Regions from separate parts of the Streptomyces sp. NBC_00390 genome, predicted to be linked through region 2. Evidence: predicted binding sites of a transcription regulator. Region 2 holds the regulator's gene; the other holds the start of a gene.

Region 1 (3,407 bases), 1.1 Mb from region 2:
CCGCGAGGCCGGTGGCCACACCGGGCACCGCGGTGCGGCGCTCGGCCGGGTCCTGGGCGGACTCGGGCACATGGTGCGGCCGTCCGATCAGCGCCCGCAGCTCCTCGGCACCGACGGTGAACGGCAGCTCCCGGTCGCCCAGTTCGTGCTCGGCCGCCACCTTGCGCAGCAGCCGGGCCACCGAACGCTCCAGGTTCCGTACGCCCGCCTCCCGGGTGTACTCGCCCGCCAGCTTGCGCAGCGCGGACTCGGCGATGGTCACCTCGCCGGGCTCGAGGCCCGCCCGCTCCAGCTGACGCGGCAGCAGGTGGTCCCGGGCGATGACGATCTTCTCGTCCTCGGTGTAGCCGTCGAGCCGGACGAGCTCCATCCGGTCGAGCAGCGCCTCCGGGATGGCGTCGAGCACATTCGCGGTGGCCAGGAAGACGACATCGCTCAGATCGAGTTCGACCTCCAGGTAGTGGTCGCGGAAGGTGTGGTTCTGCGCCGGGTCGAGGACCTCGAGGAGGGCCGCGGCCGGGTCGCCGCGGAAGTCGGAGCCGACCTTGTCGATCTCGTCGAGCAGGACGACCGGGTTCATCGAGCCGGCCTCCTTGACGGCGCGGACGATCCGGCCGGGCAGGGCACCGACGTACGTGCGCCGGTGGCCTCGGATCTCGGCCTCGTCGCGTACACCGCCGAGCGCGACCCGGACGAACTTCCGGCCCATCGCGTGCGCGACGGACTCACCCAGCGAGGTCTTGCCGACACCGGGCGGGCCGACGAGCGCCAGAACCGCGCCCCCGCGCCGCCCGCCGACCACGCCCAGCCCCCGGTCGGCGCGCCGCTTGCGCACCGCCAGGTACTCGGTGATCCGTTCCTTCACGTCCTGCAGGCCGAAGTGCTCGGCGTCCAGGGTGGCCTTGGCGCCCCGGATGTCGTACGCGTCCTCGGTGCGCTCGTTCCACGGCAGCTCCAGGACGGTGTCGAGCCAGGTGCGGATCCATCCGCCCTCGGGCGACTGGTCGCTGGCGCGCTCCAGCTTCTCGACTTCCTTGAGAGCCGCCTCGCGCACCTTCTCGGGCAGGTCCGCGGCCTCTATCCGGACGCGGTAGTCGTCGGACTCGTCCTCGCCGTCCTGGCCGCTCAGCTCGCGCAGCTCCTTGCGCACGGCGTCCAGCTGACGGCGCAGCAGGAACTCGCGCTGCTGCTTGTCGACGCCTTCCTGTACGTCCTTGGCGATGGACTCGGCCACGTCCTGCTCGGCAAGGTGCTCACGCAGCTGCTCGGTGGCGAGCTTGAGGCGGGCCACCGGGTCGGCCGTCTCCAGCAGCTCGACCTTCTGAGCGGTGGTCAGGAACGGCGAGTAGCCGGCGTTGTCGGCGAGCTGGGCGATGCTGTCGATCTGCTGGACGCGGTCGACGACCTGCCAGGCACCGCGCTTCTTCAGCCAGTCGGTGGCGAGCGCCTTGTACTCCTTGATCAGTTCGGTGACGGCGCCGGGCACCGGATCGGGCTCCACCTCCACGACGGCCGTGCCTTCGATCCACAGTGCGGCGCCGGGCCCGCTCGTACCGGCCCCGATCCGGACACGGCTGCGACCGCGGATCAGCGCGCCGGGGTCGCCGTCGGAGAGCCTGCCGACCTGTTCGACCGTGCCGAGCACACCGGTCGCGGCGTATGTGCCGTCGATCCGGGGAACGAGCAGCACCTTCGGCTTGTTGCCCGAGGAGCGGGCCGCGGCCTGGGCGGCCTCCACCGCGGCCCGTACATCGGCATCGGACAGGTCGAGCGGAACCACCATTCCGGGCAGCACGACCTCGTCGTCGAGCGGCAGCACGGGCAGGGTGAGCGGTGAGGACGTCGATGAAGCCATGGTCTCCCCTTAGGCAGTCAAGCGCAGTCAAGTTGAGCTGTACCGACTCAATGCACATGAGCCCCGGGATGTTCCCCAGCCAATGTTCGCCGTGAGCGATCGCACACCGACCAGTGCCCTTTGGCGGTGGATCGGTGCTTGCGAGTTGCAGATCAGCCTTGCGAGGGATCTTGCGAGGTCCGGGGCGACCTTGCCCGGTCGGGCCCAGGCCCGCTGCGCTTTGTCACCGCACCCGCCCGATCCCCCGGAATCAGGACGGCACCGCACCCCGGTCGGATTCACTGCGCAGGACGCAGAACTCGTTGCCTTCGGGGTCCGCGAGAACGGCCCATCCCGAGCCGTCGGGGTTGCGGCGGTCGATGACCAAGGTGGCGCCCAGGCCCAGCAGCCGTTCGACCTCCTCCTCACGCGAGGTCTCCGGGCGCAGGCACAGATGGATCCTGTTCTTGGCCCTCTTCGGTTCGGGCACCTGATTGAAGTGCAGCAGCGGCCCCGTCGGCAGCATCACCTGGGTCTCCGCGTCTCCCGGCTTGTCCTCCGGATGCAGCGGGTGGCCGGTCACCCCGCTCCAGAACCGGGCCAGTTCATAGGCATCCGCACAGTCGATCGCCACGTTCTGCAACACCGAGACCATGAGGACGAGCCTGCCTGAGCGGTTTCTCGCCTGCCACCCGTTTGCCTCGCGGCCCGCGCCGTCGCCCTCACCCGGAGGATCGCGCGCCGGCAAGAAGGCGCCCCGCCCCTGATCACCGGGCGGGTGCCCCGTCCGGGACATGTCCGGGACGCGTCCCGGACGGCGTTCGCCCTGCCGGGACGGGGGCGGCGTGCCCAAGGCTGCTCTCGAACGTGCTTCGACCGCAATCATCACGATCGAGGAGAGAGCATGCGTTTGCGCAATGTCCTGGCCGGAGCGGCCGCGGGGGCCGGGCTCGTACTGGGCACGATGGCCGCACCGGCGGCCCAGGCCACGGTCACCGGGGAGTCGGAGGCCACCTGTGGCAATGCACACTGGCCGCGCCAGCCCAACGACGGAACCCGCGGCACGATCACCAAGTGCACCAGCGTGGCCGCACACACCGGCCCGTACGGCGCCTGCACCGTCGTGGGGCACATCGCTCCCGGTACGACCGTCGAGTACGACTGCTACGTCTGGAACGACTACGGAAACAGCTGGACATGGGTCCGGGAACCGGGCGGCGGCAGCCTCGGCTGGGTCTACGACGCCTACCTGAGCGGCGGCGGCTCCAACGAACCGTGTGACCGATAGACCAACGCGCCGCACCGACCACCGGCCGCGCGGGACCGCCGGGTCCCGCGCGGCCGGCCCCTGTGGCGCGGATCACGGAAGCATGCCGTCGCCGCCCGCATCACCTCCGATATGTAATTGGCTCATTACAGAGAGCCTATTACGGGGAGTTCCGGATGTCCTTCGAGAGCACCGCCGCGACCATCCGTGCCTGGGTCGACGGCTGGGTCGTCTCACGCGGTGCGGCCGACCCGGTGGCACAGCCCTGGGGTTTCACCGTCGATGTCGGACAGGTCCCGCACGCCA
Region 2 (3,407 bases):
ACGCAGCAAAGATCGCCGGTCTGACGGCTCAGCTGGACCAGGTCCGCACCGCGCTCAACGAGCGCACGGCCGACCTCCAGCGGCTCCAGGCCGAGTACCAGAACTACCGCCGGCGCGTGGAGCGCGACAGGATCACGGTCAAGGAGATCGCCACGGCGACGCTCCTGACCGAGCTGCTGCCCGTGCTCGACGACATCGGCCGTGCCCGGGACCACGGGGAGCTGGTGGGCGGCTTCAAGTCGGTGGCAGAGTCTCTCGAGACGGCCGCCGCCAAGATGGGCCTGCAGCAGTTCGGCAAGGAGGGCGAGCCCTTCGACCCGACCATCCACGAGGCCCTGATGCACTCGTATGCGCCGGACGTCGCCGAGACGACGTGCGTCGCGGTGCTTCAGCCGGGGTACCGCATCGGCGAGCGCACGATCCGCCCCGCGCGGGTCGCGGTGGCCGAGCCCCAGCCGGGCGCGGCGCCCAAGGAGGAGAAGGCGAACGACGAGGAGAGCGGTGGCCCGGACGAGGGCTGAGCTTGAGTTCTCCGAGGCAGTGACCGTCGGGAAGGAGGGACGTCGATGAGCACGAAGGACTTCGTCGAGAAGGACTACTACAAGGTTCTCGGCGTCCCCAAGGACGCCACCGAGGCCGAGATCAAGAAGGCGTACCGGAAACTCGCCCGCGAGAACCATCCGGACGCCAACAAGGGCGACGTCAAGGCGGAGGAGCGCTTCAAGGAGATCTCCGAGGCCAACGACATCCTCGGCGACCCCAAGCGGCGCAAGGAGTACGACGACGCCCGTGCCCTGTTCGGCAACGGCGGCTTCCGGCCCGGTCCCGGCGCCGCCGGCGGCACCTTCAACTTCGACCTGGGCGACCTCTTCGGAGGCGCCCAGGGCGGGGCGCAGGGTGGCGCGGGCGGCTTCGGCGGCGGTCTCGGGGACGTGTTCGGCGGCCTGTTCAACCGGGGCGCCGGTCCGGGTACGCGGACGCAGCCGCGCCGCGGGCAGGACATCGAGTCCGAGGTGACGCTCAGCTTCACCGAGGCGGTCGACGGGGCCACGGTCCCGCTGCGGATGTCCAGCCAGGCGCCCTGCAAGGCCTGTTCGGGCACCGGCGACAAGAACGGCACACCCAGGGTGTGCCCGACCTGTGTCGGCACCGGTCAGGTCTCGCGCGGTGGCAGCGGGTCCTTCTCGCTGACCGATCCGTGCGTGGACTGCAAGGGCCGCGGGCTGATCGCCCAGGATCCCTGCGAGGTCTGCAAGGGCAGCGGGCGCGCCCGCTCCTCGCGCACCATGCAGGTGCGCATCCCGGCGGGGGTCTCCGACGGGCAGCGCATCCGGCTGCGCGGCAAGGGGACTCCGGGCGAGCGCGGCGGACCGGCCGGCGACCTGTATGTCGTCGTCCATGTCGACGCCCACCCGGTCTTCGGCCGCAAGGGCGACAATCTCACCGTCACCGTGCCCGTCACCTATGTGGAGGCGACACTCGGCGGCGAGGTGAAGGTTCCCACCCTCGGCGGGCCGCCGGTCACGCTGAAGCTGCCGGCCGGCACGCCCAACGGGCGCACGATGCGCGCCCGCGGCAAGGGTGCGGTGCGCAAGGACGGCACCCGCGGCGACCTGCTGGTCACGGTCGAGGTGACGGTGCCGACCGAGCTCAGCGACAAGGCGAAGGAAGCACTGCAGGCCTTCCGCGACGCCACCGCGGACGAGGACCCGCGTGCCGAGCTGTTCCAGGCAGCGAAGGGAGCTTGAGATGGATGGCAGATCCGGACGCGGTCGCAACCCTTACGAGCTGACGGACGAGTCGCCGGTGTACGTCATCTCGGTGGCGGCACAGCTGTCGGGACTCCATCCGCAGACCCTGCGCCAGTACGACCGGCTGGGTCTGGTCTCCCCGGACCGCACGGCCGGCCGGGGCCGGCGCTACTCGGCCCGCGACATCGAACTACTGCGCACGGTGCAGCAGTTGTCGCAGGACGAGGGCATCAACCTCGCCGGGATCAAGCGCATCATCGAACTGGAGAACCAGGTCGCGGCGCTCCAGCAGCGCGTCGCCGAACTGTCGGCGGCCGTGGACGGCGCGGCGGTGGCGATGCAGCAGCGCGAGGCGCAGGTGCACGCCTCGTACCGGCGCGATCTGGTGCCGTACCAGGACGTGCAGCAGACCAGCGCGCTGGTGGTGTGGCGGCCGAAGCGCCCCGAATGAGCAGTGAGTTGTACGGCGACGGGCCGGGAGAGCGGATGCTCTCCCGGCCCGTCGCCGTAGCGTCCTCCCCGCACTCGGGGGAGAACCCGTCGTCGGTGTACGCCCGAATCGTTCCCCGCGGCACTGCCAGGACCGCGGGGAACGACCCGCGGGTGTATGAGCGCCGTTCGCGATCTTGGGGAAGACGCCGTCGGCCGCGTCCTGGCCACGCGGCCGGCGTACCCGCGAGCGGCAGCCGGATCAGGGCGCCGCGGGCCCCGGCGCCGTCAGTGCGCCGTGGTCCGCCGGATGCGTCCCTGAGGAAGACTCTTGCGCACTCTTCGCGGCTTGGGCACCGTCAGCTTGTGGAACCGCAACTTGCTGAGGGGGCCCGGCCCGCGGCGCCGTTTTCCCTCTGCGGGATGTGCCACGTCCTCTATGATCGCGGCAGCCTTCGCCCCCGTTCAGGACCCCGTCGGCCCAACGCCCTTTCCGGTGGGGACGTTTGAGGACACATCGAGGAGTGGGAGCGATGACCTACGCGCCCGAGGCGCATCCGCACGGGGCCGAGCGGCTCTGCGACGACGGGGACCGGGTGTACGCCCACGCCCTGCAGAAGGGCCGCATCACGCGCCAGGAGGCCGAAGAGGCGTGGTGCCTGGTCGAGTTGGCGCTGCTCCATCCCGACCCGGTGGACATGCAGTGGCTGATGCCGACCCCTCCGCGTGTGGCCATGTCCCGGTTGCTGCACGGCATCCAGGAGGACTTCGCCGCGACGCACGACCGCGTGACGGCACTGGCCGCGACGTTCGAGCGCTTCGCGGGTCTCGATGTGCGGACCGGGGTGAGCGACGAGGGGCTGCGGGTGCTGGACGGCCGCACCCGTATCGAGGCGGCCATCGACCAGGCGACCGCCGCGTGCGGAACGCGGATGTGGGCTGTGCAGCCCGACGGGATCCGGCGCGAGAAGATCCTGCTCAAGGCATTGCCCCTGGCACAGGAAATGGCCCGGAAGCAGGTGCAGATGCGCACGCTGTACACCCATGTCGCCCGGCACGGCCCGGCCCTGGCCGCCTACCTGGACAAGCTGGGAGGTGCCGTGGAGGTGCGCACGCTCGACGAATGCATCGAGCGGCTGCTCCTGTTCGACGACGCCGTCGCGTTCATCCCGGTCACCGCGGACCGCTCCGTCGCGCTGGAGGTGCGGCATCCGGCGCTGATCAACT

What was found. The regulator HspR, encoded in region 2, represses chaperone genes until heat shock. The targets are predictions, from matches to a motif close to TTGAGNNNNNNNNNCTCAA.
Region 1: the regulator HspR is predicted to act here: its motif matches at 1,888-1,906, upstream of lon (endopeptidase La).

Annotation. Positions count from the first base shown of each region.
Region 1 is NZ_CP107945.1:2,849,863-2,853,269, forward strand. It holds gene lon (endopeptidase La) at 1-1,855, opposite strand, end outside; gene OHS70_RS11845 (VOC family protein) at 2,106-2,489, opposite strand; gene OHS70_RS11850 (hypothetical protein) at 2,739-3,122, shown strand; gene OHS70_RS11855 (GNAT family N-acetyltransferase) at 3,278-3,407, shown strand, end outside.
Region 2 is NZ_CP107945.1:3,976,545-3,979,951, reverse strand. It holds gene grpE (nucleotide exchange factor GrpE) at 1-521, shown strand, start outside; gene dnaJ (molecular chaperone DnaJ) at 567-1,748, shown strand; gene OHS70_RS17230 (heat shock protein transcriptional repressor HspR) at 1,750-2,202, shown strand; gene OHS70_RS17225 (LuxR C-terminal-related transcriptional regulator) at 2,714-3,407, shown strand, end outside.